2 regions of the Chryseobacterium carnipullorum genome follow, and region 2 is predicted to be linked to the other one. Evidence: riboswitches for the same ligand, from Rfam matches in the RefSeq annotation. Region 2 holds a riboswitch; the other holds the start of a gene.
The links. Region 2 has a riboswitch for thiamine pyrophosphate ahead of thiS (sulfur carrier protein ThiS). Riboswitches for the same ligand answer to the same signal wherever they lie in the genome.
Positions count from the first base shown of each region.

Region 1: linked by a shared signal. The riboswitch ahead of thiM (hydroxyethylthiazole kinase) and the one ahead of thiS (sulfur carrier protein ThiS) in region 2 are both predicted to bind thiamine pyrophosphate.

Region 1 covers NZ_CP033920.1:161,849-178,176, reverse strand. Annotated here, with positions in the region: gene EG346_RS00830 (M16 family metallopeptidase) at 1-1,324, opposite strand, end outside; gene EG346_RS00825 (M16 family metallopeptidase) at 1,378-2,691, opposite strand; gene EG346_RS00820 (hypothetical protein) at 2,793-2,972, shown strand; gene EG346_RS00815 (ATP-dependent helicase) at 3,053-5,383, shown strand; gene EG346_RS00810 (TonB-dependent receptor plug domain-containing protein) at 5,678-8,440, shown strand; gene tenA (thiaminase II) at 8,496-9,146, opposite strand; gene thiD (bifunctional hydroxymethylpyrimidine kinase/phosphomethylpyrimidine kinase) at 9,133-9,966, opposite strand; gene thiE (thiamine phosphate synthase) at 9,963-10,598, opposite strand; gene thiM (hydroxyethylthiazole kinase) at 10,595-11,392, opposite strand; TPP riboswitch at 11,455-11,548, opposite strand; gene EG346_RS00785 (carbon starvation CstA family protein) at 11,609-13,450, opposite strand; gene EG346_RS00780 (alpha/beta hydrolase) at 13,660-14,688, opposite strand; gene EG346_RS00775 (DUF3037 domain-containing protein) at 14,712-15,095, opposite strand; gene EG346_RS00770 (HipA family kinase) at 15,082-15,855, opposite strand; gene EG346_RS00765 (alpha/beta hydrolase family protein) at 16,037-16,328, shown strand, end outside.
Region 2 covers NZ_CP033920.1:1,693,778-1,710,105, forward strand. Annotated here, with positions in the region: gene EG346_RS07820 (FixH family protein) at 1-249, opposite strand, end outside; gene ccoG (cytochrome c oxidase accessory protein CcoG) at 325-1,779, opposite strand; gene EG346_RS07830 (cbb3-type cytochrome c oxidase N-terminal domain-containing protein) at 1,874-2,752, opposite strand; gene EG346_RS07835 (cbb3-type cytochrome oxidase subunit 3) at 2,763-2,963, opposite strand; gene ccoN (cytochrome-c oxidase, cbb3-type subunit I) at 2,980-5,241, opposite strand; gene ccoS (cbb3-type cytochrome oxidase assembly protein CcoS) at 5,247-5,474, opposite strand; gene EG346_RS07850 (heavy metal translocating P-type ATPase) at 5,584-7,962, opposite strand; gene EG346_RS07855 (Crp/Fnr family transcriptional regulator) at 8,051-8,764, shown strand; gene panB (3-methyl-2-oxobutanoate hydroxymethyltransferase) at 8,828-9,643, shown strand; gene EG346_RS07865 (hypothetical protein) at 9,647-9,970, shown strand; gene EG346_RS07870 (RluA family pseudouridine synthase) at 9,974-10,651, shown strand; TPP riboswitch at 10,781-10,878, shown strand; gene thiS (sulfur carrier protein ThiS) at 10,937-11,143, shown strand; gene thiC (phosphomethylpyrimidine synthase ThiC) at 11,170-12,981, shown strand; gene EG346_RS07885 (thiamine phosphate synthase) at 12,978-13,568, shown strand; gene EG346_RS07890 (thiamine phosphate synthase) at 13,615-14,232, shown strand; gene EG346_RS07895 (thiazole synthase) at 14,229-15,005, shown strand; gene thiH (2-iminoacetate synthase ThiH) at 15,019-16,137, shown strand; gene EG346_RS07905 (HesA/MoeB/ThiF family protein) at 16,280-16,328, shown strand, end outside.

The DNA.
Region 1 (16,328 bases), 1.5 Mb from region 2:
TACCAGCGATGAAAATTCTGCTTTGGTTAGGTAATATGTAAGCTTTTGCAGCATTGGAAATATCAGCCGCCGTTACCTTATCAATTGATTTTAAGTAATTTGTATAGAAATCAGAAGGTAAATCCTGAACCTTTTGATTCAAGGCAAATTTTGCAATCGTTTCCGGCTTTTCTAATGACATGATGAAAGAACCTTTCAGTTTAGCTTTCGCATTTTCCAGTTCTTCAGGTTTTACCGTTGTAATCGCATTAAGTTCATTCATGAATTCCTTAACTGCTTTATCCGTCACCTCGTTTCTCACACTTGCACTGGCAGAGAAATCAGAAGAATATTTGTCTGCACTCAGGCTTGAGTACGCTCCGTATGTAAATCCGTTTTTCTCACGAAGATTCATGAAAAGTCTCGCTTCACCACCTCCGCCCAGGATGTAGTTGGCCATCGTAGCAGCGAAATAGTTAGGATCTTTCATTTTAAGATTGTTCAGGTTGTTTACTGAAACTACTGACTGTACCGCAGAAGGTACATCTACAATGTTAATTTCAGTTTTAGCAACATTAGCCGATGGTTCAAGAGGAGCGATAGGCGTGTTAGCCTTTTTCCATCCACTGAACGCTTTTTCAACCAATGATTTCACCTGGTCAAATTTTACATCTCCTACAATCACTAAATAAGCATTGTCCGGAGCGTAATATTTTTTATAAACATTTTGTACGTCAGCTAACTGGATTTTGTTGATAGATTCTACCGTCTCGAATTCTCCTCTTGATGTATTTTTACCATACATTAAAGCATTGGAAACTTTTGAAGCGATTGCAGAAGCATTTTTCTCTTCAGCTTTTAACCCTTCTAAAGCTCTTTCTTTTGAATTTTGAATTTCTTCAGCAGAGAACTTAGGATTAGTGATCGCATCAGCCATTAAACTTAATACGTCCGGAAAATATTTTGAAAGAGAGTTAGCGAAAGCACCATTGGAAGAAAAGCTTAAGTTAGCGCCCAGATAATCTACTTTTTTGTTGAAATCCTCTTTACTTACATTCGTTGTTCCGTTTTCGAACTGTTCAGCCATGATAGAGCTTACGCCCGTTACACTTCCTTCGTTGAAGGGAGGTCTGTCCATCGAAAGCGTTGTGTTTACTCTTGGTAATTTATTGTTTTCCACAACCATTACCGTAAGACCATTGCTTAGTTGAAAAGTTTTTGGCTTGGCAATGTTGATCGCAGGAGTAGGTCCTGGTTTCGGCATTGCGTTAAGATCAATTTTTTGTGCTGAAATCGTTCCTGCGAAAAAAAACGCTGCAGCTATATATGTTAATTGCTTTTTCATTTGTAAAAATTTAATTTTAATAATCATTTTTTAAACCTGAAAGTTTTAAATGACTACTTTTTTTCAGGAACGTAATTGATGATTACTCTTTGATTGGAATTCAAGTACTTTTTAGCCGCGTTCTGCAAATCCTGTCTTGTGATTGATCTGTAGATGTCAATTTCCTTATTGATCAAATTGGTGTTGCCCATCAATACGTGGTTGGTTGCCAGTGAAGCAGCAATTCCCTGAATGCTTGAGTTCGCATTCACAAACTGATTTTCATACTGGTTTTGAAGTTTCTGATAATCCTCTTCAGAGATCAGCCCTGTCTGTAGTTTCTTGATTTCAGCATCAATGTCAGCCTGTAAAGTCTGTTTTGTTGTCTGTCCCATTGGGATCGCAAAGAATGCGAAAATACTGTAATCTTCAAGACCCTGATTGAAAGCCTGTACAGCAAGCGCTTTTTTCTCCTGATCAACTAATTTTTTGTATAAAACAGAAGATTTACCATTGCTCAGGTAAGAAGAAAGCATATCAAGAACATAAGCATCTTTTTCTTTGTTAGCAGGAGTTCTGTACGCAAAAATATATGCCGGAAGCTGGATGTTAGAATCCGTAGCTGTTACTTCTTTTTCCTGAGTGATAGGAGCATCTTTCGGGAAATCTTTTGGATAAAGCGTTCCTTTTTGAATTCCTCCGTAATATTCCTGAATCCACTTTTTAGTTTGTTCAGGCTTGATATCTCCTGCAACCACTAATGTTGCGTTGTTCGGAACGTAGTATTTTTTATAGAAAGCCTGGAATTCTTCAAGTTTTGCAGAGTTTAGATCTTCCATAGAACCAATCGTAGGCCAGTTATACGGGTGATTGGTGAATAAGTTTTTCTGAATCGTAGGGAAAAGGTTTCCATAAGGCTGGTTGTCCATTCTTAATCTTTTTTCCTCTTTTACAACCTCTCTCTGAGTATCTACTCCCACCTGATTGATGACCGCGTGGCGCATTCTTTCAGCTTCCATCCAAAGACCAAGCTGTTCGTTATTGGAAGGGAACGTTTCATAATAATACGTTCGGTCATTCGTCGTGTTAGCGTTATTTTGACCTCCGTTTGAAGAAACGATCTTGAACCATTCCCCTCTTTTGATGTTGGGGGTTCCTTCAAATAAAAGGTGTTCGAAGAAGTGCGCGAAACCTGTTCTTCCCTTTACTTCATCCTTGGCCCCTACATGGTACATTACCCCTGTAGTCACTACCGGTGCAGAATTATCCTGATGAAGAATTACGTGAAGGCCGTTTGGCAGGTCATACTCTTCGAATTTAATTTGCTGTGCATTCAGGACCATTCCGAAGAAAGATGCTGCTGCTACAGAAAGAAGTCGCTTTTTCATAAAGTAGAAATTGTTTTGTATAAATTAGTAGAGGAAACACGGCATTTGTTACATAATTATTCTACTTTTTATGTTTATTTGTAAAACTATTTAACTCCAATATGAGAATTTCTTATACTTTACTTTTTCTTTTCTCCCTTTTTATGATGCAGGCACAGGAAATCATCGATAAGGATGCATTGAAAAAATGCAGAAAAGAATGGAATAAAAAGACCTGTCTTTCCGACGAAGACGGAGACGGAATTCTTTTAGCTATAATGGAAAAACTTGGAATACAATAAAATAGGCAAGTGCTGTTTTATTAAAGTTTGAATTGTCCTTTGAATACATTAATTTTGTGTTCCCAAAATTTTTTTGCCGTATGGATTATCTGAAAGGACTCAATGAATCACAATATGAAGCCGTTACCTCTCTACAGGGACCTTTGATGGTACTTGCAGGAGCCGGTTCCGGAAAAACGCGTGTGCTGACCATGCGTATTGCCCACCTGATCCACAACGGGGTGGACCCTTTCAATATCCTGGCGCTGACGTTTACCAACAAAGCCGCCCGCGAAATGAAAGACCGTATCGCAAAAGTGGTAGGAGACAGCAATGCAAGAAGCTTATGGATGGGAACCTTTCACTCCGTTTTCGCAAGAATTCTTAGGATTGAAGGCCATTATCTGGGCTATCCATCCAATTTTACGATCTATGATATGCAGGATGCGCTGAATGTCATCAGAAAAGTATTAAAGGACATGAATATCGATGCCGATCTTTATAAACCTAAAAAAGTTCAGGCAAGAATTTCGACCTATAAAAACAATTTGATCACCGTAAAAGCTTATTTCAACAATCCGGAACTGATGGAAGCTGATGAAAAAGCAAATATGAAATTCATCGGTCAGATCTATCAGAGATATGTAGACGCCTGTTTCAAAAACGGAGCGATGGATTTTGATGATTTATTGTTAAAAACCAATGAATTGCTGACCCGTTTTCCGGAAGTGCTGGCCAAATACCAGGACAGATTCAGATACATCATGGTAGATGAGTACCAGGATACCAACCATTCCCAGTATCTTATCGTAAAAGCTTTAGCTTCAAAGTTTGAAAATATCTGCGTGGTAGGGGATGATGCCCAATCCATCTATTCCTTCCGTGGAGCAAATATCTATAACATCTTAAACTTTAAGAAAGATTATCCGGATGCGATAACGGTTTCTCTGGAACAGAACTACCGATCTACTCAAAACATTGTGAATGCAGCCAATGTTGTCATTGCGAAAAACCTTCAGCAGTTTAAAAAGAATGTTTTCAGTGATAATGAAGAAGGAGATAAAATTAAAATATACCGTTCACTTTCCGATGCGGATGAAGCCAATTTCGTAGCCGGAAATATATGGGAGCTCAGAAATACTGACCAGAGAAAATACAGTGATTTCGCTATTTTATACAGAACCAACTCACAGACCAGAGCATTTGAAGATGCACTGAGACGTAAAAATATTCCTTACAAAGTTTACGGAGGACTTTCTTTCTACCAGAGAAAAGAAGTAAAAGACCTTATCGCTTATCTGCGTCTTCTGGTCAATGAAAACGACTCAGAGGCATTGATGAGGATCATTAATTATCCTACCAGAGGAATTGGAGAAACCACACAGAATAAACTGATCGTTTTTGCCGATTCTCATAATGTAACCATCTCGCAGGTACTGGATAATCTGCCGCAATATGCTCCTCAATTGAGCCTGAATAATGGTGTTTTAACGAAACTGAATGATTTCTGGTCCATGATCAAAGCGTTCCAGGTATTACTGAAAACCGATACGGCTTACAGTGTTGCCATGGAAGTTGCCAAACGTACCGGATTGATCAAATTCTTAAAAGATGACCAGACTCCGGAGGGGATTTCCCGTGTAGAGAACGTTCAGGAATTGATGAACTCTATGCAGGGATTCATTGAAGAACAGATTCAGCTGGAAGACGGAGATCCGAGTCTTCCGAATTTCCTTGAAAATATCGCCCTTTCTGCAGATACCCAGGATAAAAATTTAGAAGAAGATATGGTTTCTTTAATGACCATTCACTTATCGAAAGGTCTGGAATTTCCTGTGGTCCATCTTGTTGGTCTTGAGGAAAATCTTTTCCCGAGCTTTATGAGCTCCGCGACAAGAGAAGACCTTGAGGAAGAAAGGCGTCTGTTTTATGTAGCCCTGACGAGAGCTGAAAAGCAAGTCTTTTTCTCTTATGCTGTTTCCCGTTTCCAGTGGGGGAAAATCACCGATGCCGAGCCTTCAAGATTCTTAAGCGAAATTGATGATCAGTATATTGAATTTTTAAATCCTGTTCTCGAAAAAAGATTTATCAATAATACCGGGATCAAGTCCAATATTTTTGATGAACATCCTTCCGAGCAGAAATCCTTCAGAAGGGTTGAAAAGAAAACCATTGACAAAGGCGATAGCTCAAAACCTGCACCGGAAGTCAGAAAATTAAAACCGGTCAGTACAGCGAAAATTATCAATCCAAGCGGAGCTTCTTCCCAGGATATTGAGGTTGGAGATAAAGTAAGACATGATCGTTTCGGAATCGGGGAAGTTTCTTTCCTTGATGGTACAGATCCTCAGAACATCAAAGCCAAAGTGATTTTCATTCATGAAGGAGAGAAAAACCTCATCCTGAAGTATGCTAAACTGACAAAAATATAGTATGATATTCTTTCAGCGAAAAAGCTGATTATCATAGTTTAAAACGGATTCTATTTGGAGTCCGTTTTTTTATTTAAACACAGATAACAGAAATGTTTTTCACGAATAACACGAATGTATTTTAGGTCTTAGTGCCATTTGTGAAGATATTGGTGTCATTTGTGTTTTAAAACAGCAATAGATCAAAACTATCTTAAATTTTCATAAAATTAAAGTCTATTAATTTTGTAGACTAATGAATTTGATCTACATTTGCCACTCAAAAAAACATAAACTATAAATTGATATAAGGGTATGAAAAATAAAACGACTATCGTATCAGCTTCTGTTCTTTTTTTCCTCGGAACCTATGCTTTCGGGCAGGAAAAAGAAAAAGACAGCTTAAAAACCAATACTGTAGAAGAAGTTGTGGTGCTGGGCTCCAGAGCTGGTGCCAGATCTAAAATAGACAGCCCGGTTCCTGTGGATGTCTTCAATATAAAAGAAACATCCGTAGTTCTTCCGCAGTCCAGTATAGGACAGATTTTGAATGCGGTAGCGCCGTCTTTCACTTCAACGATTCAAACCAATTCAGACGGAACAGATCATTTGGATCCTGCTCAGTTGAGAGGATTGGGCCCAGATCAGGTGCTGGTTTTGGTTAACGGAAAAAGAAGACACACGTCAGCGTTGGTCAATGTTAACGGAACACCGGGAAGAGGAACCGTAGGAACCGATCTGAACTCCATTCCTTCATTTGCTTTAAACAGAATTGAAGTCCTGCGTGACGGTGCTTCTGCTCAATACGGATCTGATGCAATTGCCGGAGTTATTAACCTTGAACTGAAAAGAGATATTGGTAAACTTACCGGTCAGGTAAGCTACGGAGGAAATCTCACCCCTACCGCCAATGACCATACCGGAAATTTTGACGGACAGAATATTCAGGTAGACCTTAATTACGGAAATAAGATCGGAAGTAAAGGAGGTTTCTATAACATCACTTGGTCTTCACAGTTCAGAAATCCTACTTCAAGAGCCGGAGCCGAAAGCGGATCGATCTATAACGCCTATAACGCGATTGAAAAACGGGCTCAGAACGATGGCGTAAATCTTTCTTCTCTTTTCAGTAACATTAACAATACCCCGAATTCACAACAGCTCATTGGATACATTCATCAGTATTCGCAAGGAGTAGGGTATTTCAGTGCGCAACAACAGGCTGCGATTCAAAATACTTCTATCATTCAGGATATAAAGGATACCCAAGGGAATGTGATCCAAAAGGGGCTTCAGTCTTTGCTAAATTTCGATGTTACCGATCAGGAACTGGCTTACAGAGGACTGGGCAGAAAAGATTTCAATATGCAGGTGGGACAGTCAAAACTGAATAACCATAAGCTTTTTGCCAATATTGAAGTTCCGATTAATGATGACTGGAAAGTATACTCTTTCGGGGGATATAGCTTCAGACACGGAACTTCAGGAGGATTTTACAGAAAACCCAACCAGAGCAGAACTTTTACAGGATTGTATCCGGACGGATATCTTCCACAGATCGGAACCGATATTCAGGATCTGTCGCTTTCTGCTGGAATTAAAGGAAACTGGAACGGCTGGAATATCGATCTGAGCAATACATTCGGACAGAATTCATTCAGTTATAATATTCAGAACACAGGAAATACGTCTTTACGTTTTGCTTCCCCAAAAGAATTTAATGCAGGCGGTTTAAGATTCTCCCAAAACACAATCAATTTAGATTTTTCTAAAAAATATGATGTCTGGAGCGGAATCAACGTAGCTTTTGGTGCAGAACACCGCTATGAGAATTTTAAAATAACACAGGGTGACGAAGCTTCGTACACCACTTATGATGCCGCAGGAAATGTTTGGAATAATACAACCCCGAGAGCAACCGATTTCTTTGGAAATGCACTTCCCGGAGGATCACAGGTTTTCGGAGGATTTAAGCCGGTGAATGCAATTGATAAAAACAGACAGGCAGTAGCCGCTTATGCAGATGTGGAATTTAATTTCACCAACTGGTTATTAGTGGATGCGGCGGCGAGATATGAAAACTACTCAGATTTTGGATCTACTTTTAATTATAAATTAGCATCAAGAATTAAAGTCGCTCCCAATTTTAATGTGAGATTGGCGGGATCTACCGGGTTCAGAGCACCTTCTATCCATCAGATTTATTACAACGTGACGTCTACTTTGTTTACCAACAGCCAGCTTCTGGAAGTGGGAACTTTTAGTAATGATTCACAAATCGCAGGATTGTTGGAAATACCGAAACTGAAGCAGGAAACATCTAAATCTGCCAGCGTAGGATTTACTTACAGAATTCCTTCCGCAAGTCTGACCTTTACAGCGGATGGATATTTTACGAGAATTAATAACCGAATCATTCTTACCGATCAGTTCTTAAGATCAGATGTGCCGGCAGCTGCACAGGCCGCTTTTGATGCCGAGAGAGTTAATGGAGCCCAGTTTTTCACCAACGCTATTGATACGGAAACCAAAGGAGTGGATGTTGTGATTTCTCACAATGCACGATTTTCAGGATTCAAATTGGAGAACAGTTTTGCGGCTAATATCAGCGAGACCAGAAAAGTTGGAGATACTCACTCTTCAGGACTTTTACAATCTCCGAATCTTGAGAAAATCTATTTTTCAGAGAAATCAAGAGTGTATCTGGAGGAAGCTGTTCCAAGGGTAAAAGCAAGTTTATCTCATAGCCTGTCGTGGAAAAATGCTACGGTTTATCTTAGAAATACCTATTTCGGAAAAGTGACAGGCGCAGACGTAATTGATGCGAATGGTGACGGAATCACAGGGTTCAACGAACACCAGCAGATCGGAGACAAGATCATTACCGATCTTTCCTTAGGGTATCAGTTTACAAAAAATGTAGGCCTGACTGTAGGAGTCAACAATCTTTTTGATATTTATCCTGACAAAAACCTTCCCGCATCTACCAACAATGACCAGTTCGTGTATTCACGTTCTACGTCCCAGTTTGGACAAAACGGGAGATATGTGTTTTCAAGACTTAATTTTAATTTTTAATTGATATACAAAATAAAAGCGGATTCAAATTTTCGAATCCGCTTTTATCTTTAATCTATTTCCATGTTTTCAGTTCATAAGCACCTTCCCAGAAATGGAATTCCATTCTCGTGGACATGATAAAAGCTTCGGTCATTTTCTCTCTTGTTTCCTCCGTACTGTTTTCGGCCAGTCGGTCACAGATCTCAATAGCCTGATCTACGGCAACAGAAAATTCCTCGCCTCCATAGGTGTCAATCCACTTTTGATAAGGATTGTTGATCGCATTTAGATTGTTGTAAATATAATCTCCGACTTCCCGGTAGATCCAGAAACATGGCAGAACTGCTGCAACGGCAATTTCCACAGACTCTAAAGCTGCAGTACTTCTCAGAAAGTGAATATAATGGTGACAGGCAGGTTCTGCTATTCCTTTATCCTTAACCCCAAAATCGATAAAATAAGATTCATGCAGTGCATTTTCCACCACAATGGCATTTTCAGCAAATCGCATAAAAGCCAGCACATCCTGAAGATCCTGAATTTTAGCAGCGATCAGCGAAAGTGTTCTGCCAAAGTGTTCAAGATATAAAGAATCCTGAGCCATGTAAAACCGGAATTTTTCCTGAGGTAAAGTACCGTCTGATAATTCTTTGATGAACGGCATGTCCAGAATAGAGTGATAACGTTGTTCTATTGTTTGCCAGGTGTGTTCAGACCATTTCATTTTTAATGAGTTTTTGAGGATTAAAAAAGTGATTAAGCGGACCGTTTCCAAGCCCTGTTTGTACATCTTTTCCGTGTTCTATGGCTTGATAAACATAGTCTTGTCCCAAAGAAACGGCGTCATATAAAGTTTTACCCTGAGCCAGATAGGAAGCAATAGCGGAAGAAAGCGTACAGCCTGAGCCGTGGGTATTGTTGGTGTTAAATTTCACTGTCTCGAAAGAATGAAATTTCTCATTTTCATCATAAAATAAGGAAGTTATTGTTGAGGTTTCCTGATGTCCACCTTTCAGAAGAATACTTTTGCAGCCCAGTTTTTTTATTTCCTTTCCAGCGGCATAGAGATCTTCAACAGTCTCTACCTTCATCTTGGCTAAAATGGCAGCTTCGTCCATATTGGGCGTAACTACATCAGCAATCGGGAAAAGCTGTTCCGTGATGGCCGATATCGTGTCCTCTTCGATCAGACGATGACCACTTGTAGCGACCATGACAGGATCAAATACTAGAGGTATTTTTTTATACTTACCTAAAGTAGAAACAATCGTTTCGACCAGCTGTGGGGTATGAACCATTCCGATTTTAATGGCGTCAGGAAAAATATCATCCAGAATGGCTTCGATCTGATCGGCTACAGCTTCTACCGGAATGGGGTATATTGTTCTTACGCCTTGCGTATTCTGTACCGGTAAAGCGGTTAATACCGATGTCGAAAAGCATCCCAGAGCAGAGGCAGTTTTAATATCAGCCTGGATGCCTGCCCCGCCGCTTCCGTCAAATCCGGCAATCGTTAATACCGATGGATAGGTGTATTTTTTCATTTTAAAATTTCATTTTTTAATTGATAGGCTGCTTTTTGAGGGTCAGGAGCACCACAGATCGCAGAAACAACTGCAATACAATCTGCTCCTGCGTTGATGACTTCTTTTGCATTTCCTGAATGAATATGACCGATGGCTACTAAAGGTTTGTCTGTAAGCTGCCTGATAGTTTTAATTCCTTCGAGTCCCCATTCTGTTACCGTATCAGTTTTTGTATCAGTACTGAAGACCGGACTAATTCCCAAATAATCGGATACGGCAGTCTGTTCATTGTCAAGCTGGGAAAGATATTCAATCGAGTAGCCTATGATTTTTTTACTGAGATGAGTCTGTTGTCTTAAATAAGTGGGGGCAGCATCACTGTTACCCACGTGAATGCCTGCTGCATTGATCTTCTCAGCAACCTCAACATGATCATTAATAATAAGGGGAATAGAATATTTCTCGGTCAATTCTATAAGCTGGAGGGCTTTTGTAAGAAACGAATCTGTGCTGCTGTTTTTCTCTCTTAGCTGGATAACATCCACTCCGCCGAGAATCGCCTGTTCAGCAACTTTTACGAAATTTCTTCCCATGCAGTCAGCTTCAGAAATCACCAGATAAAGTTGATAGGGAAAGGGATGTAAACTCATTTTCGCTCTATCTTTAAACGGTTGAAAAATTCCTGTTCAGTGATCGTATACAATTGATCGATGAGGTTGACCTGGAGACTTGCAGGACCTTTGCTTTCCTCAGCGGCTAGTTCCCCTGCGATACCTATTAATACCATAGCAGCAGCTACTGCCATTACTTTATCCTCTGCAATTCCAATAAATGCTCCGATTAAAGCTGTCGCAGAACATCCAAGACCGGTTACTTTCGTCATAAGCGGATGTCCGTTTTTAATGAAAATTTCCTGCTGATGATCAATAATAATGTCAGTCTCACCGGAGATACAGACTATCGTTCCGTATCGGGTTACAAGACTACGGGCAGCATCAACCGCTTCGTTACTCTGTGCCGTACTGTCTACCCCTTTGGTAGCCGTTGTATTGGCTTTGGCAAGAGCAATGATTTCAGAGGCATTTCCTCTGATAACGGTAGGTTGATAAGGTAAAAGTTGATTTAATACCTGATCCCGGAAAGAAGTTGCTCCCGCACCTACAGGATCTAAAACCCACGGCTTCCCTGTTGAATGGGCTGTTTTAGCTGCCAGGATCATAGATTCGGACCAATACTCATCCAGAGTACCTATGTTAATAATCACCGAATGGGAAATGCCAATCATTTCCTGAATTTCAGATTTTGCATGTGCCATGATAGGAGAGGCTCCTGCAGCCAGAAGGGCATTGGCGGTATTGTTCATCACCACATAATTGGTGATGTTATGAACAAGGGGAGATTTTTGTCTGACAAGCTGTACCTGTTCCCAAAGAATTTTTTCCATTGATATCGTTTAAAATAAAAATAGCTTCAGGAAAAAATCCAAAACAAAAAGTACACTGTTAACAATGTCATTTTGCTTTTCCCTACGTCGGTGTTAGCCGTATCAGGTTCAAAGGGACTCTCTCAATTCTTTTTCAGAATACCCCTAAAGCAAAACAAATGTATAAAAATTATCAGAGCTTGCAAAACCCTTGCAAAGGATTCTGAATAATGGTTCCTATCTTTCTACCAGCTCTTTGACCGGCTCTCCGTAATAATCTGTTACCGTAGTTTTGATTTGCAAGAGTTGATACCATTTGATAAAAGCTCCAATGAATACAATCAGCATCAGAACCATTGCTGTTACGGCTAAAGCTGCCAACAGATACTGTTCTTTAGGAAGGTAGATTGCAGTGACCTGAATATAACCCGCCCAGAAAGTAATGCCAGCCATGAAAACGCCTGGAATTGCAGAGCATAATGCATATTTACCCCTGTTCATCCGGATTAACATCGTTGTACAGACAATAAGTCCGCAGGCTGCCAACAACTGATTACTGATTCCAAAGAGAGGCCAGATACTGCTCACATTACCCGTGAATACCAGATATCCCCATGCGAATGTAAACAAAAGGCTGCTGATAATAATTCCGGGAATCCAGTTTTTATCATTGAACTTTGGAATCACAGATCCCAGCATTTCCTGTAAAAAGAACCGGCCAACTCTCGTTCCCGCATCAATAGCGGTAAGGATGAAGACGGCTTCAAACATGATGGCAAAATTGTACCAATAAGCCGTCAGCTGATCCATATAGGGTATTTTATTGAAAATATGAGCCATTCCTACAGCTAATGACACCGCTCCACCCGTTCTTCCATGAAGCTCAATGCCTATTTTTTGTGAATAATAATCGATGTCTACACCGTGCAGAGCAGGGTGGGCTGCCAGGAAAGCATCATAAGATTCCTTCGGAGTATTAATGGCAAAATAATCACCGGGCATTAAGGTACATGCTGCAATCAAAGCCATTAAAGCTACAAAACCTTCTACAAGCATGGCTCCGTACCCCACAAAAAGGATTTCTTTTTCTTTATTAAGCATCTTCGGTGTTGTTCCCGTTGCAATGACTGCGTGGAAACCGGAAATCGCCCCACATGCAATCACAATGAAAATAAAAGGAAGTACTGGTCCTCCAATAACGGGACCTCCGCCATTCACAAATTCTGTAAGCGCAGGCATCTGAATTGTAGGATGGATGACAATCACCCCCACAGCAAGCATAATGATGGTTCCTATTTTCAAGTAGGTTGACAGATAATCTCTTGGTACAAGAAGCAGCCAAACCGGAAGCACAGAAGCCAGAAAACCATACAGCGGAATCGCAATAGAAATGGTTTTTATATCCCATGTAAACAGATTATTCATCGTTTCATTCTGCATTAAACTATGTCCTCCAATGATTCCAGCTATTAAAAGGATACCGCCCAAAATACTCGCAAAAAGCACACTGTTTTTTCTGTATCTCATGATCAATCCCATAATCACTGCAATAGGCATTGTGATGACAACAGTAAAAAGAGACCATGAAGCTTCATGCATCGCATTGATACAGGCCAGTGACAAACCGGCCAATGTAAGAATCAGAATAAATAAAATGGCAAAACCGGCAACCGTTCCTGTAGTCTTTCCAATTTCTTTAGATGCAATCGTAGCAAGACTTTGTCCTTTATGTCTAACCGATGCAAATAAAACGACCATATCATGAACACCACCGCCAAGCACGCATCCTATCAGGATCCATAATGCACCGGGAAGATATCCGAATTGTGCCGCCAACACCGGTCCAACTAAAGGCCCGGCAGCGGCAATCGCTGCAAAATGATGCCCAAAAAGAACATTTCTATTGGTGGCTACATAATCTTTTCCGTCTGCAAATTCTACTGCAGGCGTAGTGTTTTTATCATTAAGTCGCAGGACTTTATTGGCAATGAAAATACCATAAAAGCGGTACGCAATCGCAAAAATAAGGACTGAAACAAATATCAGCGTGAGTGCATTGGTGTTATTCAGAAAATCCATACCATCTGTTTTTTAAGAATGAATAATTAAAAATATTGGACATTTTGTTAAAAATACTTTAAACAAAAGCCAAGTTAATTATTTTAGGTGTAAAAAATAATGGTATGTATATTAAATTAGCAAATTTTTGATATACTGTTAAATTATATAATTTATTTGATTGATTTTTAGTTATTTAATTTGAATGTAATTTTTAAATAGATGTATTTTTATTTTTTCTGGGAAACGATAAAGTCCACCATCTGATCTGTGAGTTGATCCATATACGCTTTATCTGTTGTTCCGAAACCATGAATGCCATTTTTTACAATGATCAGGCTATTCTGAACATTTTCCCGGGTAAGTTTTCTATGCAGCTTCTTAGACTGTTGCATAGGAACGACTTTGTCTTTATTTCCCTGCATGATCAAGGTAGGAACACCACCCGAAACATAGGTTAGAGGAGAAATTGTTTTGAAATAGTCAACAGCCTTTCTTTGTTCTTTTTTAATATCGTATCCGGACAATCCTCTCACAAGATCTGATCTGAGGTCTACAATTTTTTGTGCTGCCAGTCCGAACAAGAATACCGGTACTTTTCCAAGCCTTGTATGCAGCAGTTTGTCAAGGTCTGAAGGCCCGTAATGATCTACCACATAATTAACCTTTGCTGAATAAGCAGAAAGTTCCGGGCTTCCGATAAATTGATTATCGGGGGTGTAAGCCGCAAGCATAGAAAGGTGTGCACCGGAAGAAGCACCGAAAAATCCAATATTATCAGGGTCAAAATGATAGGTTGCCGCATTTTTTCTTACCCATCTTACGGCATCTTTGGTATCTTCCAAAGGAACAGGAAAATGAATGCTGTCATTGAGAAGCGTATTGTCTATACTGATGACTGCATATTTTTTGTCGAGAAGTTTTGCAATGAATGTTTCAATATAGCTCCCATCTCTTAACGTTTTATCGCCTTTTACCCATGCACCTCCATGAACATAGACTACGACGGGCATTTTTTCATCAGCAACATTTTTCGGCGTATAAATATCCAGTAGGAGCGGAGTTCCTTTTTCATTGGTTTTATACGTGACATTCTCTGTTACTGTTGATATTTTTGGAAGAAGGTTGCTTTTCCCTGTCTTGGGTTCGAGCTGATTTTGTTCTTGTGAATAACTTAAATGAAATATACTTAAAGATAAAACAAAAAACAGGTTTGTGAAAAACCTGTAGATTGATATGTTGTTTGTCAATGATTTCATAGAATACTTTTTGTAATAGATTTTTACTTTACTAACTCTTCAAAAAGTTTACCAAAAGTCTTTTCCAGATCTTTGGATTTTCCCGGATGAGGTCTTGAGGTCTGAACGACAGAGCTTCTTACAGCGGTTAACCATCGGAAACGTTCGGGGATATCCATCAAAGCTATTGGGCCTCCTTGTTTGTCGCCGTTTGCAATTTTTTGGAAGCTTTCCAGATTCTGGATAATGTCGTCGTAATCAATTTTACTGTGCATCAGCTTGAATTTATCCGGACACAGATAGAATTCCACACGGATAAACTTCTCTTTTTTAGAGAACATCACAAGTCCGATGTTGAAAAATTCTTCTCTTTCAACTTTCGGCACCAGGCGTATGACAGCGTATTCGTATATTTTATCCTCTTGCATTTTTCGCTTCGTTTACAAAGATTTGAGAATTTTCTAACCTGGTTTTCATAAACTGGAAGTAGATCTCACGGATCTCCTCCGGTGTTTCATCTGCATCCTTCCATTGAAGCCAGTCTTCAGGAATTAAATTGACAATATCCCTGAATAAGGTGTCATTCAGCACTTCATGAGCAAATGTATCGGCCTCATCCAACATTTTTGCCTTCGGAAGCAGAACGTGATCTTTCACATATTTGAAGGGAGTCTTAGCTGCCGCATCAAAATTCTGCCACGAATGATGGAAATAAAATGATGCTCCATTGTCGATAACCCAAAGCTCTTTATGCCACATCAGAAGATTGGTGTTCCTGAAAGTACGGTCAATATTGGTAATAAATGCATCCAGCCATACAATCTTTGAAGCCAGAAGCGGATCCACCTTTACCCCAGGGTCATAAGTGATGGAACCTGAAAGATAATGCAGTCCAAGATTCAGTCCTTCTGAAAATTTCAGGAGTTCCTGGATTTCTTCATCAGCTTCTGTTCTTCCGAAGTCCACATCGAGGTTGACGAATACAAGCTCAGGAATCGGTAGTCCCAGAGCTTCTGTGATCTTACCGCCCAAAAGTTCAGAGATCAGCATTTTAACTCCGTGGCCTGCGCCACGAAATTTCAGTACATATTTAAAATCATCATCAGCTTCTGCCAAAGCAGGAAGAGATCCGCCTTCCCTCAGCGGCAGGATGTAACGCATCACGGTTACCGTTCTTAAATCCAGCATACCGCAAAATTAAGGTTATTTTTTTAGTGTATTCTTTTTGGCCTGCTTTATATTTAAAAAAAATGAATTCCGGCTGAAGCGTTTCGTATTTGAGAAAGAGGAAAATAAACGACTAAAAAATTTTTCATATATTTAGGTTCAAGTGAAATACTGCAAACCGTATACAAAACGTTTTTATGATATGAAATTGATAAAAGAGATCAATATAAGGCTTCAAAATCCTGAGACAAGAGATTTTCTGGCAGACGCATTTTATCCTGAAACTGATGAAAAATTACCATTGGTGATCTTTGTTCATGGTTATAAAGGGTATAAGGATTGGGGAGCCTGGAATCTGATGGCTGAAAAGTTGGCAGAAGCTGGCTTTTTCTTTGTGAAATTCAATGCTTCCCACAACGGAACCACCGTTGAAGATCCACACCACTTTGCCGATCTGGAAGCTTTTGGTAATAACAATTATTCAAAAGAACTTT
Region 2 (16,328 bases):
ATATTCTTTTGGGAATACAATCTTAATTCCGGATTTTTCCTGGCTGTACACCGGTTTTTCCTGCAGGTCATCAGCTCTTTTTTTAGCATCAATCACATCCTGATACTTAAGCTCTTCTTCGTAATAATTATCGGTGACCATTTCAGAATTCTTCTGCCCGTTCGGGAAAAGAAACAACATGGATAATATAAAAACAATGAATGCAAATAATGCGACTACAACACCGTGTCCCCAACTAAAGTTTTTCATTTCTTCCGGATTTTTTTGTTTTTTATAGTAATTGAGAATGTCTATGTCTTAAAAATCATAGACATTCCTTAAAAATTAGAATTGCAATTTGAATGGTCCCTCAAAGTAGGTCTGATAAGAATCGACAAGCTTGCCTTTCATATCATACACTCCAATGGTTATATTTTGTTTTGAAAGTTTCATATCTTCTTGAGGAAAGCTGATGTTGATGGTTCCTTTCGAAATTTTATCTCTATCTACCTGGATTTTGCTGGACGCACTGTATATAATTTCACCGTGAGCCGGCTCAACTACTTTTATCGTAACAATTTTCTTTTCGTTGGTTTTATTTAGGAAGGTATAATTGTAAGTATTGGTGATTTTACCATCTCGTACAAAAAAAGTACTTCCCGCAGGTTTAATGAATTTTGCTTCCATCTCTCCTCTGCTGTAAAGAAGGAACCCTAAGAATCCAACCAGTAAAACAAGAACCACCGCAAAACCTTTCATTCTTCCTGTAAATTTGAACTCGGTCTGATTCTCAATTTCGTTCTCTGAAGCATATCTTACCAGTCCTTTCGGAAGACCTACTTTTTCCATGACCTCGTCGCAGGCATCAATACATGCGGTACAGTTAACGCATTCCAGCTGCTGTCCGTCTCTGATGTCAATTCCTGTAGGACATACGACCACACACTGATGACAGTCGATACAGTCTCCTTTTCCTGCTGCTTTACGGTCTTCCCCTTTTCTCCATTTTGATCTGTTTTCTCCTCTTTTGAAATCATAGAAAACATTGATGGTATCTTTATCAATCAAAACACCCTGTAATCTTCCGTATGGGCAGACCAAGGTACAAACCTGCTCTCTGAACCATGCAAATACAAAATAAAATGCAGAGGTAAACAGAACCATAACGATAAAATTGGTAGGGTGGGCAAAAGGCCCTTCAGAGATGATTCTTAATATTTCCTCGTACCCTACAATGTACATGAGCATAAAGTGCGTGATTATCAGGGAAATAATAGCGTAAACTGTCCATTTTAAACCTCTTTTCCAGATTTTCTCGCTGTTCCACTCCTGTCTGTCCAGCTTCATTTGTTTGTTTCGGTCACCTTCAATAAGATATTCAATTTTACGGAAAATCGATTCCATAAAAATTGTCTGAGGGCATATCCACCCGCAGAAAATTCTTCCGAACGCAATCGTAAAAATGATAATAAAAATTAAAGATGCGATCGCACCTAAAGTAAGGATAAAAAAGTCCTGCGGATAGAAAGGTTGTCCAATAATGAAAAACTCTCTATCAATAACGTTGAATAAAAAGAAAGGGTTGCCATTGACTTTAATGAATGGCACTGTAAAATAAATAATTAATAAAGCATAGCTTACAAGGTTTCTATAGTTGGTGTATTTCCCCTTTGGTTTTCTGGGAAACACCCACTTTCTCTTACCAGATTGCTCCATTGTCCCGATAGAATCTCTGTAAGTTTCAGGGTCCAGAACCTGTCCCTGTCCGCCGCGTACTTCTATTTCTTCTATATCTGACATCTTTGTAATATGTTTAAAAAAGAAAAAACATAATTCGTTACTATTTTTATTAATAACAAATTATGTTTTTTTCATATGTTTCTAATTTTTTAAATTATTCTTTTTCCCAATGTGCTTCATCACCATACGGTGTAGCCCCTCCCTGGGCAGGAGTAATTGGTGGCTGCTCCTGATTGATGTGGTAAACATAAGCGGCAACATTTTGAATGTCAGTCCCTGTTAATACCCCATTTTTACCCCAAGCCTGCATTGCTGTACCTGTTACCCCATTTTCTACAACGTGGAATACGTTTTTGAATAATGTTTTTTCAGGTTGATTGTGCCAGAAGTTATCAGTAAGGTTGGGTCCGATACCCCCTCTACCACCATCAGAGTGACAAGAAACACAGTTTGTTTTGAATACCTCTTCACCTGCCGCAATGTTATCAGCTGAATACTTTGCTGATTCAATAGTGATAGGCGGCTGAGACTTTTCATATTCTGCAATACTTGCCATCTGCTCTTTATATTCCTGCTCATATTCGCTCAACGGATGAGCAAAATCTGTGAAAGAATAAGCTGCAATATATACAATACAAAAAGCAGTCCCAAAATAAAATAATCCTACCCACCATTTTGGAAGTTGATTATCTAATTCCATAATGCCATCGAAACCGTGGTCGATAAGGATATCCTTTTCTTCCGTTTCAGATTGCTTTTTGAATGCAGCATCGTACATTCTTCTCAGGAAAGGGATCTTTTTCTCTGTTAAATAAGCTGCTTTCTCTTCCGGAGATAATTTTTTGAATTTATTGTTTTCAATCAAATCTCCAATGGCACTGTGGATGTAGGCTAAAATAGCACTGATCACTACAGTTCCCCAGAAGTATGGTGAAGCTAGAAACGAGTAGCTCTGTACAAACAAATAATAAAAAACTATCAGAAGTCCAGTTATTATTAAGATGTTTACAACAACAGGTGTTCTTTGTTTCATAATAAATAGTTTAATTTTTTAAATTAAAATCGTCATCCTCATCATCCCCAAGCGGCGCCTCTTCTTCCTCTTTGTAATATTTTTTAGGCCTGCTAAAAACATAGATTACCAGAGCTACGAAGAATAGCATAAAGAAAATCAGAGCCAGCGTCTGGTATAAACCAGCGTTTTCTGTATTGGATAATATATCTTTAAAGTTCTGAGGAATCATGTGAACCTTTTAATGTTTAGTTAGTACTTGCTGTTTTTATTTCCGTCGTCTTGATATCGGTACCTAGTCTCTGAAGATAAGAGATAAGCGCTACGATCTCTTTTTTCTCCAGTTCTCCCTGAGGTCTCTTAGCATATGCTGTCTTAAGGTCATTCGCTTCAGAGAAGATATCTTTTACAATTTTTGTTGCCTGGTTGTCTGCCCATGCATTGGCTGAGTCTATTTGAGCTTTAGTGTAAGGAACATCAAATGCGTTCTTCATTAGCTTCATTTTGTCAACCATCTTAGTTCTGTCAAGGTTAGTTGCAATTAACCAAGGATAACGAGGCATGATAGAACCGGCAGACGTAGATCTTGGGTTGTACATGTGTTTGTAATGCCAAGAACTTGGGTTTTTCCCTCCTTCTCTATGTAAATCCGGTCCTGTTCTCTTAGAACCCCATAGGAATGGTCTGTCATATACAAATTCTCCGGCTTTCGAATATTGTCCGTTTTTACCGTTGAATCTTGTAATTTCATCCCTGAATGGTCTTACCATCTGAGAGTGACAGGCATTACATCCTTCACGGATATAAAGATCTCTACCTTCCAATTCAAGAGGTGAATATGGTTTTACTGCTGAAATCGTAGGTACACTTTTCTTTAAAGATAGGGTAGGGATAATCTCTACCGAACTACCGATTGAAATGGTGATGAAAGATAAAATACCTAATAATACAGGCATTCTTTCAAGCCATAGGTGAGTACCTTCTCCTTCTTTACGTTTGTTTCCGATGTTAGCCAACGCTGGTGCTTCAGCAGGAACTTCTTTCTGGAATGAACCTTTTCTTACCGTAGCAATGACGTTAACGATCATTAGGATAGATCCTGAAATATAGAACAGACCTCCTAAGAATCTCATTTTGAAGTAGGGAATGATCGCAGTAACTGTATCCAACCAGTTTTTGTACATCAATGTACCATCTGGATTGAACTGTTTCCACATTAATCCTTGGGTAAATCCTGAAATATACATGGGTACTGCATAGAAAATAATTCCTAATGTCCCTAACCAGAAATGCCAGTTAGCTAATTTTACAGACCAAAGTTTTGTTCTCCACATAATCGGTACCAGATAATAGATAACCCCGAATGCCATGAAACCATTCCATCCAAGAGCTCCTAAATGTACGTGACCGATAACCCAGTCTGTAAAGTGACCAATTTTGTTGATGTTTTTAGTCGCTAAAAGAGGACCTTCAAAAGTTGCCATACCGTAGCATGTAACTGCCACTACGAAAAACTTAAGGATAGGATTTTCCCTTACTTTATCCCAAGCTCCTCTCAGCGTAAGAAGTCCGTTTAGCATTCCTCCCCAAGACGGTGCGATAAGCATGATAGAGAAACCAGTTCCCACAGCCTGCGCCCATGCAGGAAGAGCTGTATACTGAAGGTGGTGAGGACCAGCCCAGATATAGACAAAAATTAATGACCAGAAGTGAATAATAGACAGTTTATAAGAGAAGACCGGTCTGTCTGCTGCCTTCGGAAGGAAGTAATACATCAAACCAAGAACCGGAGTTGTCAGTACGAATGCAACTGCATTGTGACCGTACCACCACTGTACAATAGCATCTTTTACCCCTGCATATGCTGAATAAGATTTCCAGCCTGTGAAAGATAAAGGAACCTCAAGGTTGTTGAAGATGTGTAGCATTGCCACAGCAATCCATGTACCGATATAAAACCAGATGGCTACATAAAGGTGTCTTACTCTTCTTTTTGAAATCGTCAGGAACATATTGATCCCGAAAATGATCCATGAGAAAGCAATCAATATGTCGATCGGCCACTCGTGTTCAGCATATTCTTTTGAGGTATTGATCCCCATAAAGAACGTAACGAACGTAGCAACGATCATAAACTGCCAAGTCCAGAAATGTAACCATGATAATGTATCACTGTACATTCTTGTTTTTAATAATCTCTGTAATGAGTAATAAATACCGGTGTAAACGATATTACATACGAATGCAAAGATCACGGTATTGGTATGAAGCATTCTGATCCTACCAAAACCAAATGCACCATGAGTGTTTATTAACCCTTGAATATTGCCTGATGCAAGACTCTTGATGGTTGTATCATCAGTACCGAATATAAATTCCGGTAATTCAGGGTAAAAAAGCATTAATGCCGCCGTAAGCCCGAACGTAAATCCTATAAGACCGAAAACTAAGGTCGCATAAAGGAACGCACGGACAATACTGTTGTCATAACTAAACTTTTGTGTTTCCATATCAACTATTCACTTTTTTCTTCAATTTTATTATTCTCTCCTATTTTTTTCTCGTCCTTATCTTTGTTGCCTTTTTCATCCTTTTCCTTGATTTCTCCACTATCAAAAAGAATTCTGACAGCAGGAGATTCATCATCTTCAAACTGTCCTTTTCGGGCATACACTATAAATACGATCAAGAAAATCGCAGCTAAAGAAACACTGCAGAGGATCATTAAATATAGAATATCCATTGGACAACAAAATTAACCTATTTTCGGGGTTCAAATTTAGTGAAAAATAATGACATTCATCACGAAATGCCGATTTCAGCTAATTTAAAATCAGTCTAAATAAGGCCTTTTAAGCCTGCTTTTTGAAATGTTTTCTGCCTAAAATCCATGTGGAGATAGTAGTAAATGTGACAACGGTGATCGAACTGATTGGCATGATGATTGCTGCGAAGAGCGGATGCATGTGGCCTGTAACTGCGTAACTTAAACCAACAATATTGTACAGAAAACTGATTATGAATGTCATTTTTACAATAGTGATGGAACCCTTGCAGACATTCAGATAGTTATTCAGAGTCACTACTTTATCCCCATTCATGATCACATCCGAAGAAGGCGTAAAGCTATTGGTATCATCAGAAATAGCAATTCCAACGTTGCTCTGTTTAAGCGCTCCCGCATCATTCAGTCCATCGCCAAGCATCGCCACTTTCATGTTCTGGTCCTGAAGATTTTTAATGTAGTTCAGTTTATCTTCAGGGCTTTGGTTAAAAGCCATTCCTTGATAATTTGGGATGAGTTCTTTCAGTTGATTTTCTTCGGAAGAATTATCACCACTCAGGATAAATATCTTGTAAGAACTGAGTTTTGTAAACAGTTCTTTTAATTTCGGACGGTATTCATTTTTGAAGATGAATTTACCTATGAACTCACCATTTTTACTGATATAAACGGCGGTTTCAAGATTTTTCGGTTCCTGGTTGTTGTAACGGGCAGAGCCGATCTTATAAACGTTTCCTCTGACGCTTGCTTCGTATCCTTTTCCGGAAATCTCCTGGAATTTCTCAACAGGGAAATAGTCATCATTGATATCCATAAATTCATATAATGACTTGGAAAGCGGATGGTTAGAGTTCTTTAATAACGTTTTGATATTCAATTGATCAAAATCACTGATTTCAATACCCTCATATCTGATATTGGATTTTTTTCTGTGGGTAATCGTTCCTGTTTTATCAAAAACAATAGTATTCAGCTTAGCAATCTTTTCGATGGTCAGTGTATCTTTTACGTAAAATTTATTACGTCCTAAAATTCTCATAATATGCCCGAAAGTAAACGGTGCAGATAATGCAAGTGCGCAGGGACAGGCAATAATCAGAATAGCTGAAATAACCTGGAACATGATCTTCAGATCAATGAAGGACCAGTAAATTCCGGAAATTAATGCAATGCCTAAAATGATGAATGTAAAATATTTACTGACGTTATTGGTCAGTGTGTCAAGGCCGGTTTCGTGCTTCTTGAATGCTTCCTTATTCCAAAGTTGCGTGAGATAACTCTGGTCAACATCTTTGATCACTTCAAGTTCCAGTGAAGAACCGATTTGTTTTCCTCCCGCAAATATTTTGTCTCCCGGATGTTTACTGATGCTTTCACTTTCTCCGGTGATAAAGCTGTTGTCTATATTTCCTTCTCCATTGATCAGGATAGCATCCACCGGGATAATTTCCTGGTTTCTTACCAAAATTCTGTCCCCCACTTTAATCTCGGAAAGAAGGATGTTATTCTGTTTTCCCTCGAAATCGACCTTGGTAACGGCGATAGGATAGAACGATTTATAATCTCTGTCGTATGAAAGTGCGCTGTAAGTTCTTTTCTGGAAGATTTTACCCATCAGCATGAAGAATAATAATCCACACAAGGTGTCAAAATACCCAGGGCCGTAATTGGTTACTACTTCGTAAATACTTCGCCCGAAAAGAACAAGAATACCCAGTACGATCGGAACATCAATATTCACGATCTTGTTTTTTAACCCGTACCATGCAGATTTGTAATAATCTGAAGCAGAATAAAAGACAACAGGACATGCCAGCAGAAACATCAGGGTTCTGAAAAGCCCCTTATAATGTTCCATCCAGAAATCTTCACCCCCTACATATTCAGGAAATGCAAGGAACATACTGTTTCCGAATGCAAACCCTGCGATGGCAAATTTGATAAGAAGGGATTTATCAAGATGATCAACATTTTTGTCAGCTGTTTCAAGACTGATCACAGGCTTGTATCCAAGATTTGTTAAGAAATTAGCTAGTTCGCTTAATTTCAGATCGTTATGATTGAACGAGATCTGTAAGGTCTTTCTCGTAAAATTGACCTGTGAATAATTGATATGATCATTCAGTGTATGAAGGCTTTCCAGAAGCCATATGCATGATGAACAGTGTATTACGGGGATCTTAAAGGTAACGAGACTGGTCTTTCCTTCTGAGAAATCGGTCACCTTTTCAAAGATCTCAGGAGTGTCAAGATATTCAAACTGTGAAGAGCTCTCATCACCGGGACGAATTCCGGCTCTTTTATTAAGCTCGTAGAAATTAGTTAAATTATTGATATTCAGAATTTCGTAGACAGACTTGCATCCGTTGCAACAGAAAGTCTTTTCATCAAACAAAATTCTCTCTTTTTCTATACCTTGACCACAATGAAAACAGTTCTCGCTCACCACATAATATATTGAACTACAAAATTATAACAATTTTTTTTGTTTATCGCGTTAAAAAGTTCTATTTTTGTGATAAATGTCATATAAAATGTCGCAGGAACAACAGATTGCAATTGAAGAGAGGTTCGCCAGAGTTTTTAATGATAAATCATTTAAGGAAAGACTTTCTAGCACTGATTTTGAAAAGTATATAAACAGCAAGAAAAAGTTAAGTTTTCAAAAGCACGACACTATTTTTGAAGACGGAGAAACACCAAAAGGGGTTTTCTTTTTAGAAAAAGGAGCTGCCAAACTTTCGAAGTCCGGAGCTTTTGGAAAAGATCAGATCTTAAGATTTATCAAAGAGGGGGACATCATCGGCTATCGTTCATTGCTTTGCGGGGAAAACTTCCAGGCAAAGGCGGAGGCTATGACAGACATTGAATGCATTTTCCTTCCAGCTGATATTTTCATGTATCTTCTGGAAGTAGATCCGCAGCTTTCTTTTGCAATGCTTCAGAAAATCTCTTATGAACTGGGAGAGTCATCCAATACCATTACCTTTCTTGCACAGAAAACAGTAAGGGAAAGACTGGCAGAGATTCTCATTCTTCTGGAACAGAAATTGGGTGTAGATCCCGAAGGATTTATTAAAATTTCGCTCACCAGAGAAGAAATTGCCAACATCATTGGTACCGCTACAGAAAGTGCCATCCGTTTGATCTCCGAATTCAAACAGGACAGCCTTATTGAAGTAGACGGCAGAAATATCAAAATTCTGAACCACGATAAACTGATGAAACTAGGTCACGTAGTTTTATAAAAATCATACAAAAACTTAAGTCGGCGGAAGCCGACTTTTTAACTTTTAAAAAATAGATACATTATGTCTGTTCACTCTGAAATTAAAAAAGTTACGACTGAAACCTTGCGTAAAATGAAATTCGACAAGGAAAAAATAACAATGCTAACTGCCTATGATTTTACCACTGCAAAAATGGTAGATGCCGGAGGTGTGGATGCTATTTTGATAGGAGATTCTGCAGCCAATGTGATGGCTGGTTTTGAAACGACTTTGCCCATTACCTTAGATCAGATGATTTATCATGCTCAAAGTGTCGTTCGTGGAGTAGACAGAGCTTTGGTTATTGCTGATTTGCCATTTGGTACTTACCAGAGTAATCCCGAAAAGGCTTTAGAGTCCGCAGTAAGAATGATGAAGGAAGGTGGCGCACATGCCGTGAAGATTGAAGGTGGTAAAGAAATATCAAAATCGATTAAGAAAATCGTTAATGCAGGAATTCCTGTAATGGGGCATTTAGGGTTAACACCACAATCTATCTATAAATTCGGAACCTATAAAGTAAGAGCCAAAGAAGAAGCGGAAGCGGAAAAATTAATCAGTGATGCACAGCTTTTGGAAGAATTAGGATGTTTCTCTATCGTTCTAGAAAAAATACCTGCTGACTTAGCCAAAAAAGTATCAGAAAGCATTACGATTCCAACCATCGGAATCGGAGCCGGAGCTGATTGTGACGGACAGGTTCTTGTATACCACGACATGGTTGGAATGAACAAAGGTTTCAGTCCCAAGTTCTTAAGAAGATATCTTGATCTGTATACCGAAATTACAGGAGCAGTTGCTCAGTACGTAAAAGATGTAAAAAGTGTTGAATTCCCTAATGAAAATGAAAGCTATTAATTGATGATGAACCAACAACAATCACTTCAGGGTATTTTATCAATTGCAGCCATTATCTGTATGGCAGTAGGATGGTTTAATTTATTCTCTCCGGAGATCAACGAGCTTCTGTCCAGAAAAGTTTTTTATGTATTGATAGGAGCGAGTTTCTTCGTTCAGGCACCATCGCTTTCCAATAAAAATTTTATGTACGGGATGTATGCGGCAGCTGCACTTTGTGTCATCGGCGCATTTTTACCGGCAGATTCTAAACTTTCAATGCTTAAAACAATCGGTCTTCTCGGAGGAATTATCATTTCTTTTACCAACAGACCAAGGCGTTCGTAAGGTATGAAAGAGCAGATTGTATATGAAGACAACCATCTTTTGGTTGTTAACAAAAAAGTAGGTCAGCTTGTTCAGGGCGATAAAACCGGGGATGAATCTTTACTGGAGTCCATTAAGAATTTTATAAAGAAAAGAGATGACAAGCCGGGAAATGTTTTTCTTGGCCTGGTGCATCGTATAGACCGCCCAACTTCGGGTCTGGTGATTTATGCCAAAACTTCCAAAGCACTTTCCCGCCTTACCCAGATGGTGAAAAACAGAGAAGTCAAAAAAACATATTGGGCTGTAGTCGGAAAAGAAATGATTCCTCAGACCCAGCGACTTGTTCATTATTTAAAGAAGAATGAAAAGAATAATAAAGCCATTGTTTTTACAAAAGTAACCGAAGGCGCAAAAGAAGCCATTCTCACCTACCGTGTTACCAAAACATTAGATAATTATCTGCTTCTTGAGATTGATCTGGAAACCGGAAGACATCATCAGATCCGTGCCCAGCTGTCAAAAACAGGAATTCCTATCAAAGGAGATCTGAAATACGGATCACCCCGATCCAATCCTGACGGAGGAATTAATCTTCATGCAAGAAAGCTGGAGTTTATTCATCCTGTTACCAAAGAAGAAATAGAAATTATAGCTCCCGTTCCGCAGAATGATGCCATCTGGCGAGCTTGTGAAGAGTAAAGATTTTTGGATAAATTTTTACTGCATAAAATTTAAAAAATAACAGAAGACCATCTCATCACTGAAATGGTCTTTTTTATTTTGAGCAAAACTTAGATTTTGCCCGTTCTTAAAAAATTCCTACCTTCGTCACAACTTTAGGGGTGTCTGTAGACTTACAGACTGAGACTTTACCCTTTGAACCTGATCTGGATGATACCAGCGTAGGGAAAAGTAAATGACTTTTGCTGTACATTCTATTGTACAATAATGGCCATTCCTAAAGTATAGATAAAACAATTAGGAATGGAAATTACAATTAACCACACAACGAAAACATTTGATGTACTTCCCGAAAATCTGGAAGCACTGATGGCTATGGAAATTCCCGGAAAGAAAAAAGGGATAGCTGTAGCCCTCAACAACCGTATTATTCCACTGTCCGCCTGGGCAGAAACCCTCCTTAAAAACAAAGATTCAGTTTTAATCATTACTGCCACTCAGGGCGGATAATTCTCATTTAATAATACAAAAAACTTATGGCTCATCCAATCACATGTTCGCCATTTCCGAACGCCAGAAAAATTTATGTTGAAGGAAAAATACATCCGATCAGCGTAGCAATGCGGGAAATTCATCTCAGCCCGACACGTCTTACCAATGGAACAATGGAGGAAAACGCTCCTGTAACCATTTATGATACTTCGGGTCCTTATACGGATGAAAATGCCTCAATTGATATCATGAAAGGGCTTCCCAGAATCAGGGAACAATGGATTCTGGACAGAAAGGATGTAGATATCCTTAACGGGATCACTTCAGAATACGGAAAAGCACGTCTTGCGGACTCGCGCCTTGATGAACTACGTTTCGGATACGATCACAAACCTAAGGTAGCGAAAGATGGATTAGAGATTACCCAGCTCTATTACGCCAAACAGGGAATCATTACCCCTGAAATGGAATATGTAGCCATCAGGGAAAACCAGCGTATTGAACAACTGGAAACCGTTCCCAAAGAAATCGCATTGCAGCATCCGGGAAATAGTTTCGGAGCCAATACTCCAAAAGGAAAGATCAGTCCGGAATTCGTTAGAGACGAAATTGCAGCAGGAAGAGCAATTATCCCGAATAATATCAACCATCCGGAGAGTGAACCGATGATCATCGGGCGTAACTTCCTGGTTAAAATTAATGCCAATATTGGAAACAGTGCCGTTTCATCCAGTATAGATGAAGAAGTGGAAAAGGCAGTTTGGGCCTGCCGTTGGGGAGCAGATACTATTATGGATCTTTCTACAGGAAAAAACATCCACGAAACCAGAGAATGGATCATCAGAAACAGTCCGGTTCCGATTGGAACGGTTCCCATTTATCAGGCACTTGAAAAAGTAAAAGGAGTACCGGAAGATCTGACCTGGGAAGTTTTTAAAGATACCCTCATCGAGCAGGCAGAGCAGGGAGTGTCCTATTTTACAATTCATGCAGGTGTACTGTTAAGATACATCCATCTGACTGCAAAAAGAGTAACAGGAATTGTTTCAAGAGGTGGTTCCATCATGGCAAAATGGTGTCTGTACCATCATAAAGAAAACTTTTTGTACACCCATTTCGAAGAGATCTGCGAGATCATGAAGAAATACGACGTAGCGTTCTCTCTGGGAGACGGTCTTCGTCCCGGATCTATCGCAGATGCCAATGATGCTGCCCAGTTTGCAGAACTTGAAACTTTGGGAGAACTGACCAAGATCGCATGGAAACACAATGTACAGGTAATGATTGAGGGGCCTGGTCACGTGCCGATGCATATGATCAAAGAAAATATGGAGAAGCAGCTCGAAGAATGTCATGAAGCACCGTTTTATACTTTAGGTCCGCTGACAACAGATATTGCACCAGGCTATGACCATATCACTTCGGGCATTGGGGCGGCTATGATCGGATGGTTCGGATGTGCAATGCTGTGCTATGTAACCCCGAAAGAACATTTGGGGCTTCCCAACAAAGAAGATGTAAAGGTTGGGGTTATTACTTACAAACTCGCTGCTCACGCTGCCGATTTGGCCAAAGGTCATCCCGGAGCCCAATACAGAGACAATGCATTAAGTAAAGCCAGATTTGAATTCAGATGGGAAGATCAGTTCAATCTTTCATTGGATCCGGATACGGCGAGAGCCTATCATGACGAAACTTTACCTGCGGAAGGCGCTAAGATTGCCCATTTCTGTTCCATGTGCGGCCCGAAATTCTGTTCCATGAAAATTACCCAGGAGATCCGTGATTCCGCAGAAAAGGGGATGCTGGATAAGTCCCAGGAATTTATTGAAAAAGGAAAAGAAATTTACATATGATCATTGTGATCACTCCTGAAACTCCTTTTCAAAAAGAGACAGAAATCATTAACCAGTTATTTAATGAAGGATTGGATCTGCTTCACATCAGAAAACCTATGTTCAACAGGGAAAAAATGAAAAGTTTTCTCGATGGTATTGATGACGAATTTCATTCTCAATTGGTACTACACGGATTTTATGATATGAGGAAAGAGTATCCTGTTTCCCGCTTTCATTTCAGGGAAGCAGACCGTTTGGAAGAGCGGCATAAAGTTTTTGCAGGCGAAAATATCATCTCTACATCAGTTCATGACATTGAAGTATTTAATGCCTTGCGAAAAGAATGGGAATACGCATTAATAAGTCCTTTTTTTCCAAGTATTTCTAAAAAAGGCTATGGTGAACAGTCTACTGTTTTGGAAGATATCAAATGCAGAAATAATCAGGAGGTCAAATTGATTGCGTTGGGAGGAATTAATGAAAACAATATCAGTGAAGTTTTTGAAAACGGGGCGGACGGAGCAGCGCTTTTAGGTGGAATATGGGAATGTAATGAACCTGTAAACTCATTCAAAAAGTCCAGGAAGAAAATCCTTTCATCATAAAAACAAATCCGGAAAAGAGAAAATCCTAGATCATTCAGTTTAATTAATAATGGAAAAGTTACAATATATATCACAGGGACATACAATACACGAACAGGAATTCAATATCCGAGCGGCCTTGGACAACGGGATACAATGGGTTCAGGTCCGCTGGAAAAATGCTTCAGAGAAAGAATTAAATGAGCTCTGTATGGTTTCAAAACTACTCTGCTCAGAATATCAGGCGGTCTGCATCATCAATGATCATGTTCAGATCGCAAAAGAAATCGATGCTGATGGGGTTCATCTGGGTTTAAACGATGGATCAATTCATACGGCAAGAACTGTTTTAGGGGATCATAAAATCATTGGAGGGACCGCTAATACAGTATCGGATGTCATCCAAAGAATACAGGAAAAGTGTGATTATATTGGCCTTGGACCCTTAAGATTTACTTCTACAAAAGAAAAACTCAGTCCGGTACTTGGATTTGAAGGCTATCAGCATATGATGAACAGTTTAAATGAAAAATCAATCACCATTCCGAAGATCTTCGCGATCGGAGGCGTTGTGCTTGAAGATATACAACAGTTGCGGGAGATCGGACTCTATGGAGTTGCAGTATCGGGACAGATCACCAACCGCCCGGCTGCCATCAGTGAATTTAAAAAAGCAATGATATGAATAATCAGAAATTAATAATAGCAGACAGAATATTCGAGTCAAGACTGTTTCTGGGAACCGGAAAATTCGGGAATCTCAATGAAATGGCCACCTCTGTAATCGCTTCAGGAACAGACATGGTTACTATGGCTTTGAAAAGAATAGATTCGGGATCGGCAGAAGACGGGTTACTGGATTCATTAAAAGAAACTCATGTTCATCTTCTTCCCAATACTTCAGGCGCCAGAACCGCAAAGGAAGCCGTATTGGCCGCTCAGCTTGCTAGAGAAGCCCTGGAAACGAACTGGGTGAAACTGGAAATCCATCCCGACCCGAAATACCTTCTTCCGGATCCTATAGAAACCCTCTATGCAACTGAAGAATTGGCCAAACTGGGATTTATCGTAATGCCTTACATTCATGCTGATCCTGTTTTATGTAAACGTCTGGAAGATGCCGGAACCGCTGTGGTCATGCCTTTGGGAGCCCCGATCGGGACGAATAAAGGATTGAGAACATTAGATTTCCTGGAGATCATTATCAGTCAGAGCAATGTCCCTGTTGTAGTAGATGCCGGAATCGGAGCACCTTCTGATGCTGCAAAAGCCATGGAAATGGGTGCGGATGCTGTTCTTGTGAATACCGCGATTGCTGTAGCAAGAAACCCGGTTAATATGGCTTTAGCCTTTAAAGAAGGAGTTATTGCGGGTAGAAGAGCTTTTGAGTCAGGGCTGGGAGCAATCTCAGAGCATGCAGAAGCCTCAAGTCCTTTGACCTCTTTTTTATTTGAATAATAAAGCAGAAAAAATGAACAGTTTTAAAGATATTTTTGAACGTTATCAGTGGGATGATATAAAATTCAGGCTCGGAAAGGTGACGCATTCAGATGTGCTCGGCAGCCTTCAGAAAAAACATAAAACATTAGATGATTTTTTGAATTTGCTTTCTCCAGCCGCCGCGCAGGAGCTGGAACTGATGGCCAAAATGACCAGACAACTTACCCAGAAGCGTTTTGGAAAGACCATTCAGTTATATGCTCCGATGTACCTCAGCAATGAATGTCAGAATATCTGTACCTACTGCGGTTTCAGTCTGGATAATGACGTAAGGAGAAAAACCCTTTCAGATACGGAGCTGCTGATTGAAGCTTCTGTTCTGAAATCCATGGGCGTTAATCACGTCCTTTTGGTCAGCGGAGAAGCCAATAAAACGGTAGGGATTTCTTACTTTCTCAATGCTGTTGGCCTGCTAAGATCTCATTTTGCCAATATTTCGATCGAGGTACAGCCTCTGTCAGAAGAAGAATATCTGCAGTTGCATCAGGCAGGTGTTTATTCCGTGCTGGTTTATCAGGAAACATATCATCGGGAGGTTTATAAAGAATACCATCCCAAAGGCAAAAAATCCAATTTCCATTTCCGTTTGGATACTCCTGACAGGATAGGAAGAGCAGGAATTCATAAAATCGGACTCGGAGTTCTGCTTGGGCTTGAAGACTGGCGCGTAGACAGTTTCTTTAACGCCCTTCACATTGATTATCTTCAAAAGCAATACTGGAAAAGCCGTTTTTCAGTTTCATTTCCCAGATTAAGACCAGCGGAAGGAATTATTGAACCGAATTTTATCATGGAAGATAAAGATCTGCTGCAACTGATCTGTGCCTACAGAATATGGAATGAGGATCTTGAAATTTCAATATCTACCAGAGAAAATGAAAAATTCAGGGACAATATCATATCACTGGGAGCAACCTCTATGAGTGCAGCGTCTAAAACCAACCCCGGAGGTTATGCTGTAGACATAGAATCATTGGAACAGTTTGAAACCAGTGACGAACGAAGCATGGAAGAAGTTAAAATAAGCATCAGAAAAGCAGGCTACGATCCGGTGATGAAAGACTGGGATCCTGCGTACAGTGGTTTTTAAAAAATTAAACCATTAAGAAGAATGAAGTCATTAAGTTTAATTAAGAAAAATCAAATCGATTTTTAAATCTTAAAGCAGAGCTTACCTTAATACTTCTTAACCTCTTAAAAAAAACTTAATGGTTCAAAGTAGGTTATTTAGAATGAAAAGCGAAGATATTTTTGCAAGATACAGCCGGCAGATATTCATAG